One region of the Arthrobacter phoenicis genome, then DNA from elsewhere that is predicted to be linked to it. Evidence: riboswitches for the same ligand, from Rfam matches in the RefSeq annotation. Region 1 holds a riboswitch; the other holds the start of a gene.
The links. A riboswitch is a leader RNA that binds a small molecule or an ion and turns the genes downstream of it on or off. The one in region 1 is predicted to bind fluoride.
Positions count from the first base shown of each region.

Region 2: linked by a shared signal. The riboswitch ahead of ABC337_RS00195 (universal stress protein) and the one ahead of ABC337_RS12975 (inorganic diphosphatase) in region 1 are both predicted to bind fluoride.

Region 1 is NZ_JBDFMK010000001.1:2,747,253-2,754,684, reverse strand. Features, by position in the region: gene ilvD (dihydroxy-acid dehydratase) at 1-1,391, opposite strand, end outside; gene ABC337_RS12985 (helix-turn-helix transcriptional regulator) at 1,504-2,313, shown strand; gene ABC337_RS12980 (HAD-IC family P-type ATPase) at 2,388-4,739, opposite strand; gene ABC337_RS12975 (inorganic diphosphatase) at 4,937-5,485, opposite strand; fluoride riboswitch at 5,625-5,708, opposite strand; gene ABC337_RS12970 (MutS-related protein) at 5,824-7,432, opposite strand, start outside.
Region 2 is NZ_JBDFMK010000001.1:34,102-41,533, reverse strand. Features, by position in the region: gene ABC337_RS00210 (phospholipase C) at 1-415, opposite strand, end outside; gene ABC337_RS00205 (alkaline phosphatase family protein) at 412-1,506, opposite strand; gene arfB (alternative ribosome rescue aminoacyl-tRNA hydrolase ArfB) at 1,678-2,100, opposite strand; fluoride riboswitch at 2,244-2,330, shown strand; gene ABC337_RS00195 (universal stress protein) at 2,409-2,987, shown strand; gene ABC337_RS00190 (fluoride efflux transporter FluC) at 2,987-3,502, shown strand; gene crcB (fluoride efflux transporter CrcB) at 3,499-3,876, shown strand; gene ABC337_RS00180 (MFS transporter) at 3,873-5,150, shown strand; gene ABC337_RS00175 (long-chain-fatty-acid--CoA ligase) at 5,155-6,714, opposite strand; gene ABC337_RS00170 (acetyl-CoA C-acetyltransferase) at 6,742-7,432, opposite strand, start outside.

The DNA.
Region 1 (7,432 bases):
TCCTGGGACTCGCACACCACGGCCGGGCCGGAGAAGGTCCAAATGGATTCATCCACACCGGCGGTCTTCACCACGGCACCGTCCACGGCCACGTTGCCGCGGAGCACGGCCAGCCCGCCGTCCTTGGAGTAGGCGTGCTCCACGGAGCGGATGCAGCCTTCGGCGGCGTCGGTGTCCAGCGAGGTCCACTCGTTCGACTGGGAAAAGGCGGTGGAGGACCGGACGCCGCCGGGGGCCGCGTGCCACAGTGCGCTGGCTTCCTCCGTGGCCTTGCCGCCGCGGATATCCCAGTCGTCCAGCCAGCCGTCCAGGTCGGCCGAGTGCACCGAGTGGACGTCCTTGTGCAGGAGGCCGCCGCGGTTCAGCTCGCCCAGCAGCGCGGGGATGCCGCCGGCACGGTGCACGTCCTCCATGTAGTAGGTCCGGTCCTTGGCCACGTTCGGGGCCACCTTGGCCAGGCAGGGTACCTGGCGGGACTTGGCGTCCATCTCGGCCAGGCCATAGTCCACGCCCGCCTCCTGGGCCGCGGCCAGCAGGTGCAGGATGGTGTTGGTGGATCCGCCCATGGAGATGTCCAGCGCCATAGCGTTGTCGAACGCCTTCGCGGTGGCGATCGAACGGGGCAGCACCGACACGTCGTCGCCGTCGTAGTAACGCTTCACGAGCTCGACGACGGTGGTCCCGGCCTTCTCATACAGCGCCTTGCGCGCGGTGTGGGTGGCGAGCACGGAGCCGTTGCCGGGCAGCGACAGGCCGATGGCCTCGGTGAGGCAGTTCATCGAGTTGGCGGTGAACATGCCGGAGCAGGACCCGCAGGTGGGGCAGGCGTTCTCCTCGATGAGGTTGATGTCGGCGTCGGAAATGGACTCGTCGACGGCGTCGGAGATGGCGTTCACCAGGTCCAGGGAGCGGACGGACCCGTCGGTGAGGGTGACGCGGCCGGCCTCCATGGGGCCGCCGGAGACGAACACCACGGGGATGTTCAGGCGCAGCGCGGCCATCAGCATGCCGGGGGTGATCTTGTCGCAGTTGGAGATGCAGACCAGGGCGTCGGCACAGTGGGCGTTGACCATGTACTCCACCGAGTCGGCGATCAGGTCGCGGGAGGGCAGCGAGTACAGCATGCCGCCGTGGCCCATGGCGATGCCGTCGTCCACCGCGATGGTGTTGAACTCGCGGGGAACCGCTCCGGCGGCGAGGATCGCGTCGGAGACGATCCGCCCGACGGGGGCGAGATGGGTGTGGCCGGGAACGAACTCGGTGAAGGAGTTGGCCACGGCAATGATCGGCTTTCCGATGTCCGAGTTGGCGACGCCGGAGGCGCGCAGCAGTGCGCGGGCTCCGGCCATGTTCCGGCCGTGGGTGACTGTTTTAGAGCGAAGTGCAGGCATGTCTGACATCTTCCCCCGTCCCACGACCGGGGTGAAGACAGCCCTGCTACTAGTAGTGAAAGTAACAGAGTAATAGTATTCTGATGTACAGCACTCCGATCGTCGAAAAGAACTGGGACTCTTCCTCCGCGCCCGCCGGAACCAGGCCGTCCGGGTGGATTACGGCCTTCCACCCCTGTCCCGCACCCGCGAGCGGGGCCTGCGCCGAGAGGAGGTAGCGTTCCTCTCCGGCGTCAGCGTGACCTGGTACACCTGGCTGGAGCAGGGACGGGACATCAATCCGTCCCGCCAGGTCCTCGAAGCGGTCGGCCGGGCCCTGCATCTCTCGGACGCCGGGCTGGACTACGTCCTCTCCCTCGGGGGCTACGCCGCCGTCGGGCCGGGGCCCGCCGCGGCGGCCACCGCCCCCGCCCATCTCCAGCGCCTGCTCGACGCCCTGGACCCGAACCCGTCGTTCGCCCTGTTCCCGGACTGGGGCATCGCGGGCTGGAACAGCGCCTACGCGGCCCTGTTCCCCAACATCGCCACCGTGCCCGCCGCCGACCGGAACCTGCTGTGGCTCGTCTTCACCGACCCCTACGTCCGGGACCTTCTGCCGGATTGGGAGGTGACCAGCCAGCGGTTCCTGGCCGAGTTCCGTGCCGAAACCGGGCAGCGCCTGGGCGACGTGGACGTCAGGAACCTGGTGGAACGGCTGAAGTCCGCCAGCCTGGAGTTCAAGGAAGGCTGGGACCGGTACGACATTCTCGGCTTCGAATCGCGGGAGAGGGTCTTCCGCCACCCGAGCGTCGGCACACTGCAGTTGGAGCACCATCAGCTCTCCCCCTCGGACCGGCCGGACCTTCACCTGGTGGTCTACACGCCGGCTCCGGGCAGCGGGGCCGACGTCCGCATGAGGCGCCTCATCCCATTCGATGGCTGAGTGGTAGTGTCCTCGACGGAGAAGGCGTAAGTGGGTGCGGCCGCACCCGCGATCGCAGCGTCCCGCGCTGGCCGCTATGCGACTTCCAGGATGCCGTGCCTGCGATAGAAGAGCACCTTCACTCGATCGAGGATGAACATAACCACCACCGTCACGACCGCCACAATCAGCAGCGCCGGCCCCGGGACGGGGCTGGTGAACACTCCCGACAGGACTAAGAGGGTCGTGAGCACGATGTTGCCCGCGACGACGCTTCCCACCCACCGGCCGGGTATCGACTTCCAGAATGCGTTGCGGGTGCGTGTCATCAGGATGGTGACCATGGCCGAGTAGATCAGGTAGGCGAACAACAGCGCGCTGACCTGCCCGGGTTCGAGCCTCTGGACGTCCAGGCAATACCACAGCAGGCCGAGTCCGACCACGACCCACCCGACCGTGAAGATCGCGGCGGTGCGTGCCAGCCGCGGCATGTCCCACCGTTCCGGACTGCTGGAGGCACCGGCCCGGTCGGTGCCCAGGGTGAGAGTGACAAGGTCATTGAGGATCACGATGAGAACGATGAGACTCAGGGAGACGGGGAAGAACCCGGCCAGGATGAATCCGAAAGTCAGCAGGGCCGCCAGCTCGGCGGTACGGGCGAGTTTGGTGATGGTCCAGGTCATCATCCGCCGGTACACCCGGTGCCCGCTGTCGATGACGTCCGGGACGGCGCCCAGGCCCTCACCGGTGAGCACGATGCGGGCGGCGGCTTTCGCCACGTCAGTGGCGGAGCCGACGGCGATCCCGACATCCGCCTGCTTGAGCGCGGGGGCGTCGTTGATTCCGTCACCGGTCATCCCCACGACGTGCCCGGCCTTCTGCAGGGCCACGACCACGGCATGTTTGTCCTCGGGGTAGACCTCGGCGAGCACATCGAAGGCGGCCGGGTCGTTGATTGCATCCTGTCGGGTGCCGGTCCGCTCACCCACGCCGACCTGCGCGGCGATGGCCCGCGCGGTGCGCACGCTGTCGCCGGTGATCATGATGATGCGCACGCCGCGGTCTGCCACCTGCTGCAGGACGTCCTTGGCGTCCTCGCGTGGCGAGTCCGCCAGCGCGACAAGCCCTCGCACCCGCAGCCCGTCCTCGTTGGGACCGGTGGCAACGGCCAGGACCCGCGCCCCCGTAGTGGCCAGCGCGTCGACCTGCTCGGCGTAGTCGGCCGGAACGCCCGCCAGCTCGACCAGCACAAGCGGGGATCCGAGCACGACTGCGGCCTGGATGCCATCGTCCTGCGTGATGCGTGCCTTCGATACCTTCGCCACCGGGTCGAATCCGTTGAACCACGACCGCGTGAACGACTCCGGAGCCTGATACTGCGCGGCGCGGGTGATCGCCGCGCTAATGGTGTCGGCTGCGTCCGCGTCCGTCGCGGCCGCAGCCAGCCGCAGCACCTCGGAGCCGGACAACCCGTCGAAGCCCCGCAGGTGCGCAATTTCGGGCCGGTTCCGTGTCAGCGTGCCGGTCTTATCCACCAGCAGCACATCCATGGCAGCGGCTTCCTGGACGCCTGAAAGCCCTACGACCAGCGCGCCACGACCAGCCAGGGCCCGGGCCTCCAACGAGTTCGCCACGGTGAAGCTGGAAGGCATTGAAATGGGGATGGTGGCGATGAACAGGATCACCAGGAACGGCAGCAGTTCCAGCCACGACTCGGCACGGATCACAGCGGCGGCCACGAGGATAATCGCGAGTCCAACGTCGAGGAACGCGAGGTAACGGACGATCGTGAACAGCAGCTTCTGCAGCCTGCCCGGAGGCTCGGCGGTGCGGACCAGCTGGGCAGTCTTGCCGTAAGAGCTGGACGCCCCGGTGGCGCTCACGGTACCAATCGCAGCCCCGTGGCTGATCGTCGCGGCTTGGGAGAGCATGTCACCGGCGGTCTTGGTGACGTCGGCCGACTCCCCGGTGAGCGCGGACTCGTCCACCTTCACCGTGCCCTGGTCGACGCGGACATCAGCGGGCACGATGTCGCCCACAGCAACGTAGACGACGTCGCCCGGCACAACCTCCCGGGAGGGCAGAATGACCCAATGGCCGTCCCGGAAGGCGCGGGCGCTGACCTGTAAGTGCCGGTGAAGAAATCCAATCGCTCGCGACGCCCTCGACGCTTGCACCTGCCCGGTAATTGCTGAGAACACCAGCAGCAGGAACACGAACAGTGCTTGAACGGTCTTGCCGAGGGCCAGTTCGAAGATGATCGCAGCTTCCAGGAGCCACGACACCGGGTCCCACATCCGCTTCAACGTTCCCAACACGGGGCCCGTTCGCTTCTCCGGAACCTCGTTGTAACCGTGCTCGGCGCGACGCTCTGCCACCGCGGCGGCGTTCAAGCCGCCCCCGGAGTAGCTCGCTTCGAGAGTGCTCAGTTCGTTTTCGGACGTCATGGACTCTCTCCCTCTCGGATCCGGACGGCCATATGGCCGGCGGCACTCGGCCGGAGCCAGCCCCCGTGACGGAGAGGACGCAACTGTTTAGCGGCGAATCTTCCCGGGGCGCGCATTCCTACGAACCTCGCGCCAGCCGGTGGTGCCGAGTAAGGCGCGTCAACGAAGGGCGAGGAGGCATGCGCGCGTTATTGCGCTTAGGCCGGTCCCTCCGCGGACTGCTCCTGCCAGCGCTTACAGCAGGCGTCGATGATGGTGATGGCCTCCTCGACCCGGCCCCAACCAAGGACCCGGGTAGTTGATCCCTGCTGAAAGTCTTTGTAGTGGTTGAAGTGGTGCTCTATTTGCTCCCGCCATCTCGTGCCGAGGTCATCCAGGGACCGGACCCTTTGTCCGGTGTCCCTTTCGTCGGCGGGGACGATGACGATTTTGTAGTCGGGGTCGTTCCCATCGAGGAAGTTAAGCAGCCCGAGGATCCGACCGTGGACAACCAGCCCGGTGGGCAGCGGTTCCCTGGTTACACAGAGAATGTCCAGTTCGTCTCCGTCCTCGTCCAGGGTTTGTGGGATAAAGCCATAGTTGACGGGTTTGGCAAAAATCATGGGATCGACCCGGTCCAGGTGGAACGCTCCGGTCCTTCTGTCCCATTCGATTTTGTGGCTTGATCCCATGGGGATGTCGATGACACCCGTGACCAGGCCGTTCCGGTAGTCCCCGCAGTCGTAGAGTGCATTGAAATCAGTCATGATGCCCCCTCCGAAGCCTCTTCGAACCGGGCCCCGATCCATACCGGCGGGTTGCGGGTTGGGCGGTGGAACGCAGCGGCTAGGTTCAGTTGCGGCGGGGGGCCGAAAATGGTCATGGCTTTCCTGTCCAGGCATGTATCACCAAACAGGAACTATCAGCCGGGTCGGCGGTTCGGACAGAAAAGCCATCTCTGTCCCGGCGAGATCCATCACCGTTCCAATAATCAACCACAACAGCCCCACCGGAGGCAAGGGACGGCTGCGTTTTTCGTCGTCCACGGCTGGATGGGCCCGGACCGGCTCGACGCCCGGTTGCGGGACAGGGGGCAGGTCCAGGCTTAGGACGTCCGTTGCGTCCCGGTGGCGACGACCGGGGGCGCAGCGGTGCGTTCATCGGTGACGGCGTCGGTATCGACGGTGTTGCCGGGATCGGCGGGGCCGTGCTGGTCCTTGAAGATGCGCAGGTACAGGTCTTTGCCGTAGCTGGTCGGTGTCGGTTCGCCTTGCTGCAGTTTGAAGGTGCGTCGTCCGTCCTCCCGTCGTTCGGCCTGCAGGAACAGTGCCCCGGGCAGATGGCGGGTGAACAGCGAGTGGGCAAGGTCGAACATGTGGGTGACAAAGAATACGCGGACCCCTGATTCAGCCAGGGCAAAGATCACGTCCCGGGCTATGCCGGAGCCTTCACGTTCGTTGGTGGCTGCGAAGGACTCGTTGAACAGAACCATGGAAGAGCTGGTGAGCCTGCACGCGATGGTGTCCATGCGGGCCAGTTCCTCATCGAGCTTTCCGCTGGTTAGGCTGGCGTCTTCTTCCCTCTTGAAGTGCGTGTGCAGGCTGTCGCAGGGGGTGGAGCTGAAGTAGTCGGCACAGACGAACATTCCGGCTTGCATCATCAGCTGGGCCAGTCCGACGGCGCGCAGGAAGGTGGACTTCCCGCCTTGGTTGGCGCCGGTGATGATTACTATGCGCTTGCCGTCAGCAGGAAGGTCATTGCCGGTGACGTTGGTGCCGGCCAGGGCGAGGGTAGGGTCGCTGAGGGCACGGGCCGAACACACCGGGGCCTTCCCCGCTTCATAGGATTCAGGTTTGGGTATGCACAGTGGGGCGCCGACGGTTTCGAGCTGCTCACGCAGGTTCAGGCAGCCGATGTAGAAGCCCAGTTCGTTCCGCAGCGCCGTGAAGAAATCGACGATGTGGTCGTCGGCCTGCGCCAGGGCGTTGGCGGCAAGGTTCAGGCCGCGGTCCCGCAGGGCGGAGAGGGCACGGTAGCCTCCTTCGTCCCGGTCAGGGATCTGGAAGGACAGCGCTGAACGGTCCGGGACAAACCACTGGCGCAGCAGCCGCTGGAGCTTACCGCCCGGGATGGCCTCGGATCTGCGCAGCCTGTAGCCCGTGCCTTCGTTGGCCACCCCGAGCCCGGCGCTGATCTCCACGCCGCCCCGGAATTTCAATCTCCGCAGGTGGACGTCGACGGCGTCGAAATATTCGTCGTTGAGCTCATCGGTGATCATCGTGAGGAACCGGTTCATCCCCGGGGACGCGAAGTGCCCGCGGGACGCGCCGGCCAGACGGCGCAGCTCGCGCAACACGACCATCAGGGCGTTCAAGGATTCGATGGACCGGCTCAGCACCGCCGCGGGATAGTTGTTAAAGATGCTGCGGTAGATCTTCTTCTCTGCCTCGACCGCTTCCACGGCCAGGCCATAGAGCTTCCGGACGGTGGCCGGGTGTTCCAGGCAGTCCAAGAGGACTTGTTGACGGTAGATGATCTCGTCCGGCTCCCTCATACCCGCCAGGACCGTCCGCAGGGACACATCACGGAGGAACTCATCGCCGCGCGCCATGGCCTCGATGACCGGGGCGAGGGCGAGGTCGCCGATGATGTCAGGGGCATTGGCAGGCAGGTCAGCCGGCGGTGCAGGGTCATAGGTGCGGTAGAGCAGGAAT
Region 2 (7,432 bases), 2.7 Mb from region 1:
CGCCGTTGACGTCGGCGAGCTCGTCGGAGTGGCTGTGCGGCGCCCCAGCGTTGTTGACCTCAGGGTTGTGGTACGGCCGGATGCAGCCGCCGCGGCCCGGATCCGGCAGGCAGACCGACGGCCTCCCGTCCTGCATGGGGATCCCGTCCGCCCCGGGGTAGGTGCCGAAGTAGCTGTCGAAGGACCGGTTCTCCTGGGTGATGATCACCACGTGCTTGATCTTGGCGATGCCCTGGGGCGGTGCCTGCAGCAGTTGAAGTCCGCCCACGACGTTTCCGATCAGCCCGGTGCCGCCCATTCCGGCGCCGGCGAGCACCGCTACCAGCACCAGCAGGGCCACGGTCGAGCCGGCGGCGATCACCAGGCGGCGCCGCCCGAACCGGCCGAGAGGGCCGTGGAGGGTGCGCCGGCTCATGGCTGCCCCTGGGATCCGGAGCGGTAGACGTCGCTGCCGAAGGCGTTGACCCCGGGCTCGGCCGCGCCGGCCAGGCGGGGCAGGCCGAAGATGTCTTCCATGCTGGCCAGCAGGCTGTAGTGGTTGTACGCCCGGTCCGAGCTGGCGCCCGGGACCGTGAACGGCGAGAGCACCAGGGCCCCGACCTTGCCTCCCGCCGTGCCGCCGGTGACGCCCGACGACGGTCCGACGGCGCCGCCGTCGGCCTCGTCGAATGTGATCACCAGCATCCCGTCCTGCTGGTAGGCGGGGGAGGCGAGGATGGCCGGGACCTGGCTCTTCAGCCAGGCGTCTGCGGTGCCGAGGCCGCCCGCGGTGCCGTCCACGCAGGGGCTGTCGTGGCCGTCGTGGCAGAGGTTTGGCGTGATGTAGGACAGGTTCGGGGTGGTGGCGGCGGAGGTGAGGTCATGCGCCAGCGACGAGTAGTTGACGACGTTCCGGCCGCAGCTGGAGCCGTCCGTGATGGAGCGGAAGTAGACGAACGGGTTGTGCCGGGTGGCGTACTGGTCGCCGGCGGAGGCGGCGACGTGGGTGTCCACGGCGCCCGTTTCAGGGTGTTCGCACGGGGAGGTCATGTCCTCCATGTAGCCGCGCCAGGTCTTGTGCGCCGCGTCCAGTTGGCCGGCGAGGGTGGGAACGTCGGCCGGGAAGAGGCACCCGTCGCCCAGCAGTTGGCCCTGGGAGTCCAGCCCCGTGCCGCTGAAGGGCGTGTAGGTGTGGCAGTCATGTTCGGTGCTGGTGTTTGGCGGCTGGCCGGAGATCTGGGCCAGGTAATTCGGCAGCGAGTTGTGGGAGATGCCGTAGTAGCTGTCCAGCAGGACGCCCTGGGAGCGCAGGGTACCGGCCAGGTAGGGGGCGGGGGAACCGCTGTCCCAGACCCGGTCGAAGCCCTTGTTCTCAAGGTTGATCACGAAGATGTGCCCGGGCGTCCCGGTCCGTTGCGGCGCGGCGGCGGGGGACTGGCAGGCCGTGACCGCGGTGAGGAGCAGGGCGAGCAGGAAGGCGGCCCGTGCAGTGCGGCGGTGCGCGCTCCGGTGCGGAAGCAGGGTCACGGTCAGCTCCTCTCGGGACCGCCGGGGAAGACGTTTCCGCGCCTCCGGGTGGAGGAGCAACGGGGTACCCGGTTCAAAAACTGTGCCATGCCGCGGAGGCTCCGCTCCCGCGTGAAGCCTGTGAGTTCCCCTTGAATTTCGGTAGCCCGAAAATTCCGGGTGCCTTCCCGGCTACTCGGCGCTGGGCCGGCGGCGCTGCTGCTTCGTCGCGGAGCGCAGTTTCTTCCCGGCCAGCCGCCGCCGGGTGGAGCCGCGGGTGGGGGAGGTTTTGCGCCGGGCAGCGGGCCCGGGCGCCAGCGCCTCCGCCAGCAGGTGCGCCAAGCGGGCCGCGGCGGCCTCCCGGTTGCGGAGCTGGGACCGGCGCTCGGAGGCGGCGACGGTCAGGACACCGCCGGTCAGCCGGCCCTCCAGCCGGCGCGCCAGCAGCTCCCGCTGGTCTTCCCGCAGCGAGGGCGATCCGGTGATATCCCAGGACAGTTCCACCCGGCTGTCCGAGGTGTTCACGTGCTGGCCGCCGGGGCCGGAGGAACGCGAGAACCGCCAGCGCAGTTCCGACGCCGGGATTGTCAGGGAATGGTTCACCTCCAGGTCCATGCCACCAGCGTGTCACAGAACAGCGGGCCGTCGGCGAAACGATTGGCGGGCGACCCGGAGCCGCACCCGCCGCCGTCGGGCTACTCAACCGGCCGTCCGCCCTGCGGTGCGGCGTGGCGCGGGGCCGGGTGCGGCGTGTAATCTCTGAACACGGCGATGGATCCCGCCGGAACGGCCTGCACTCCGCACCCCGTTCGAACCGCCTCCTGGCTGATGGTTCCTGCCTTTGCACCAACGAAGGTGGGTGACCCGTGCTGACAGCCGCGTCGCCGCGACGCCTCACACAGACGCCACAGGACAGGAGCATCATGACACCTACAGGACCCGTCCCCGGTCCGGCGGACCCCGCCGCCGGGCAGCATTCCGCTTCCGAACACACCTCCGGCCCCGTCGATCGCATCGCCGGGCCCGTCGTCATGGGCGCGGTCCCGGGACAGCCCCAGGCCGTCGCCCACCGGGCCGCCGAGCTTGCCCTCAGCCTGGGTGTTCCCCTGATCTGCGCCTACGTGGATGTCAGCAGCTACCTCGCCGACGACCAGGCCGGCCACGACGGGACCCGGCCGATCGATCCCGACGGCATCGACGACGACGTCGAGGGGATCGCCGCGGCGCTGAAGGACCGGCTGGGGGAGACCCTGGACGCCGGCGGCGTGCCCTGGTCCTTTGTCGCCCTGGCCGGGGACCCAGCGCGGGCACTCGGCCGGCTCGCCGAGGCCAGCGGCGCCTCGATCATCGTTGTCGGGACGCGGGAGCGCGGCCTCGGCGCCCGTTTCGAGGAGCTGTTGGTCGGCTCGGTGGCGGTGCACCTGACCCACCGCCAGCACCGCCCTGTCCTGGTGGTCCCGCTCGCCCCGCAGCCCCGGCACCACGCGCGGGAGGACCGGTAATGGAACCCCGCACCCCGGACACCGTTCCCGGCGCCCGGCCGGACGGCACCCACGCCGTCGCCCCCGGCACCGGACACTCCGCGCAGGAGCCGGCACGCAGCCGGCGCCCGCTGCACCTGCACCCGGGCTTCCTGCTGCTGGTGGTGGCCGGCGGGATCGCCGGAACGCTGGCCCGCTACGGGCTCGGTTCCATCCTGCCCGCCCCCGGCGGCTGGCCGCTGCCCACGCTCGTGATCAACCTGGCGGGGGCATTCCTGCTGGGCCTGCTGCTGGAGGCCCTGATCCGCCGGGGCCCCGACGCCGGACGGCTGCGCGTCATGCGGCTGCTCCTGGGTACCGGGTTCATGGGCGCCTTCACCACTTACAGCACCCTGGCCCTGGAAAGCAACGGACTGCTCGCCGCCGGCCGCTCCCTCGACGCGCTGGCGTACGTGGGAGCCTCCCTGGTGGGCGGTTTCCTCGCCACCTTCGCCGGCATCCGGCTGGCCTCCGCGCGGCAGGGGGCACCCGAATGAGCCTGGTCACCGTCGCCCTGCTGGGCCTGGCCGGCGGCCTCGGCGCAGCCTCCCGGTTCCTGCTGGACGGACTGATCCGCAGCCGGGTCCGCGCCGCCCTCCCCGTGGCCACCATCGTCGTCAACGTCACCGGCTCCTTCCTCCTCGGCCTGATCGCCGGGGCCGTCGGAGCCCACGCCGCACCGGCGGAACTCCAGCTGATCGCCGGGACCGGGTTCCTGGGCGGCTACACCACCTTCAGCACCGCCAGCTTCGAGACGGTGCGCCTGGTCCAGTCCGGCCGGTCCGGGCTGGCGCTGGTCAACGGCCTCGGCACGGCCCTCGCCGCGGTCGGTGCGGCCGCCGCCGGCCTTATCCTGGGCGGGCTGCTGTGAGCTCCTCCGACCAGCCGGCACAGGCCGCGCCGGCAACGGCCGCGCGCCGGGAAAACCGGTTCGGCCCGATGGGCTTCGTCCTGTCCTTTGGTGTGGTCAGCATGCTGGCCGACGTCGTCTACGAGGGCGCCCGCGCCATCACCGGACCGTATCTGGCCACCCTCGGCGCCAGCGCCGTGATGGTCGGCTTCATCACCGGCGTCGGCGAGGCCGTGGCGCTGGTCCTCCGGCTCGGAACCGGGCCGCTGGCGGACCGCACGCGCAAGTACTGGCCGCTGACCATCACCGGGTACGCCCTGACCGCCGTCGCCGTCCCGCTGCTGGCCCTCGCCGGGTCCCTCTGGCAGGCCTCCGCCCTGGTGATCACCGAACGCTTCGGCAAGGCCGTCCGGACCCCGGCGCGCGACACCATGCTCTCCCACGCCGGGGCGACGCTGGGCCGCGGCCGGGCCTTCGCGATCCACGAGGCGCTGGACCAGTCCGGCGCGCTGGTGGGCCCGCTCCTGGTAAGCCTGATGATCGCGGTTTCCGGCTACCAGCTCGGCTTCGGCATCCTGGCCATCCCGGGCGCGCTGGCCATCGCCGCGGTCGTCCTGCTCCGGCGCTTCGTCCCGGCCCCCGAGCGGTTCGACGCCGGCCTGGCCGGCGACGGCGAGGCCGCCAATGCAGCCGCCCGCGTGATAGTGCCCGCGGCATCGGCTGGCCGAACGCCGCTGCCGGCCCGGTTCTGGTGGTACAGCGGCTTCACTGCCGTGTCCATGTTCGGGTTCTCCACCTTCGGCGTGGTCTCCTACCACCTGGAGGTGGCGAAGGTGCTGGCGCCGGCGCTGATCCCCGTGACCTACGCCGTGTCGATGGGCGCGGCGGCCCTGGCGGCGCTGGCCTCGGGCGCGCTGTATGACCGGATCGGGTTGCGCGGGCTGCTGGTGGCCCTGCCGCTCACCGCCGCCGTGCCGTTCCTGTCCTTTTCGGACTCGCCAGCCCTGGTGTGGGCGGGGGCGGCGGTCTGGGGCGCGGCGCTCGGCATCCACGAATCCACGCTGCGCGCCGCCGTCGCGGACCTGGTCCCGGCCGCCCGGCGCGGCACCGGGTACGGGATTTTCACCGCCGTCTATGGCCTCGCCTGGCTCGCGGGCTCGACGATCATCGGCGCCCTGTACGCGACGTCCCCTGCGGGGCTGGCGTTCTTCACGATCGCCACCCAGGTGGCCGCCCTGCTGGTCTTCATCCCGCTGTTGCGTTCCGGCGCGGGACGGCCCGCCGCGCCGGCGTAGGCGCCTACCCTGCCGGGTCGGCGGCGAGTTCGCGCTTGAGGATCTTGCCGCTGGGACCCAGCGGCAGTTCATTCAGCAGCCGGATGATGCGCGGGTACTTGTAAGCGGCCAGCTGCGAGCTGGCGAACTCGACCAGTTCCGCCTCCGTCACCGTGGCCCCGGCGTCGAGCACGATCGCCGCGGCGACCTCCTGGCCGTGGACCTCGTGCGGGACACCGTAGACGGCGGCGCTGACAACCTGCGGGTGGGTCAGCAGCAGCTCCTCGACCTCCCGCGGGTAGACGTTGTAGCCGTTGCGGATGATCATGTCCTTTTTGCGGTCCACGATGGTGAGGTAGCCGTCGTCGTCCTTGGTGCCCAGGTCGCCGGTGCGGAACCAGCCGTCGACGACGGCGTCCGCGGTGGCCTCGGGACGGTTCAGGTAGCCCTTCATCAGCAGGTGGCCGCGGACCACCAGTTCGCCGAGCTCGCCGTTGGGCAGCAGCTCGATGCTCTCCACGGTCTCGGCCCGGGCGATTTCGATGTCCACGCCCCAGATCGGGATGCCGATGGTGCCCGGCCGCGGCGTCATGCCGACGTGGTTGAACGCCGCTACCGGGGAGGTCTCGGTCAGGCCGTAGCCCTCGTGGATCTCGATGCCGAACACGTCGCGGAACCGGTCCATCACCGCCAGCGGCAGCGACGCGCCGCCGGAGATGCCGTAGCGCAGGTCCGCCGGCCGCACCGACGTCGACTTCGCGGCCTCCAGCAGCGCCACGTACATGGTGGGCACCCCGACGAAGACGTTGACCTTGTGCTTGGCCACGAGCTCCAGGGCGCCCTGGCCGGTGAACCGCGGCAGCAGCACCACGGTGGCGCCGGCGCGCAGTCCGGCGTTGAGGACCACTGTCTGGCCGAAGGTGTGGAAGAGCGGCAGGCCGCCGAACAGCACGTCCCCGGGCTTGAAGTCCATCACGCTGGTCAGGATCACGGAGGTCTGCTCCACCAGTGCGAAGTGTGTCCCCAGCGCACCCTTGGGCTTGCCCGTGGTGCCGGAGGTGTAGAGGATCGTGGCGGTGTCCGAGGGGCGGCTGGGTTCGTAGCTGCGGATCGGTTCCGCCGCGGCGGCTTCCGCCTCGAGCCGGGGCAGGTCGCCGCCCTCGGGCGACATGACCGTCAGGACGTCGACGCCGCTGGCCGCGGCCCCGGCGGCGCCCTCGGCCAGGAGGGCATCGGCGCAGATCATCAGCCGCGCGCCGCTGTCCTGGAGGACGTACTCGATTTCGCGGGCCTTGAGCAGGGCGTGCACCGGCACCACGATCGCGCCGAGGGCCAGCACCGCGTAGTAGACGCGGGCGAAGTCCGGCACGTTCGGGATCAGCACGGCGACGGCGTCGCCCGGGCCGATGCCGCGGGCGCGCAGGGCGCCGGCGTACTCGCGGGTCTGCCGCCAGAGATCGCCGTAGCTGGTCCGGTCCTCCCCGACGATCAGGGCCGTGCGGTCCGGGGAGCGGCGGGCGGATTCCGCCAGGATCGCCGCGACGGAAATGGTGGCGAAACCGTCGCCGCTGGTGGTGTTGGTCATGTCCTGCTTCTTCGTCTGAGGGGGTGGTTAGGCTTTGAGGACCAGGGCGTCGCCCTGGCCGCCGCCGCCGCAGAGGGCGACGACGCCGGTGCCGCCGCCGCGGCGCTTTAGGGCGAGTGCCTGGTGCAGGACCAGGCGGGCCCCGGAGGCGCCGACGGGGTGGCCGAGGGCGATCGCGCCGCCTTCGGCGTTGACGACGTCGGTGTCGATGCCCAGGTCGTTGGCGGACTGGATCAGCACGGAGGCGAAGGCCTCGTTGATTTCCACCAGGTCCAGGTCCTTGGCGTGCAGCCCCTCCTGGGCGAGGGCGCGGTCGATGGCCCGGGCCGGCTGGGAGTGCAGGGAGCCGTCCGGACCGGCGGTCTGGCCGTGGGCGCCGATCTCGGCGATCCACTCGAGGCCGGCGGCGATCGCGGCTTCCTTGCTGGCGATGACGAGGGCCGCGGCACCGTCGGAGAGCGGCGAGGCGGAGCCGGCGGTGATGGTGGCGGCGGCGTCCTTGGAGAACGCCGGGCGCAGCTGCGCGAGGGACTCGGCGGTGGTGTCGGCGCGGATGCCCTCGTCGTGCTCCAGGGTCAGGGCCGGGCCCTTCCGCTGGGGTACCTCGATGGGGGCGATTTCCTCGGCGAGGATCCCGGCGGCGCGGGCGGCCTCGGCGCGCTGGTGCGAGCGGGCCGCGACGGCGTCCTGTTCCTCGCGGCTGATCTGCCGTTCGACG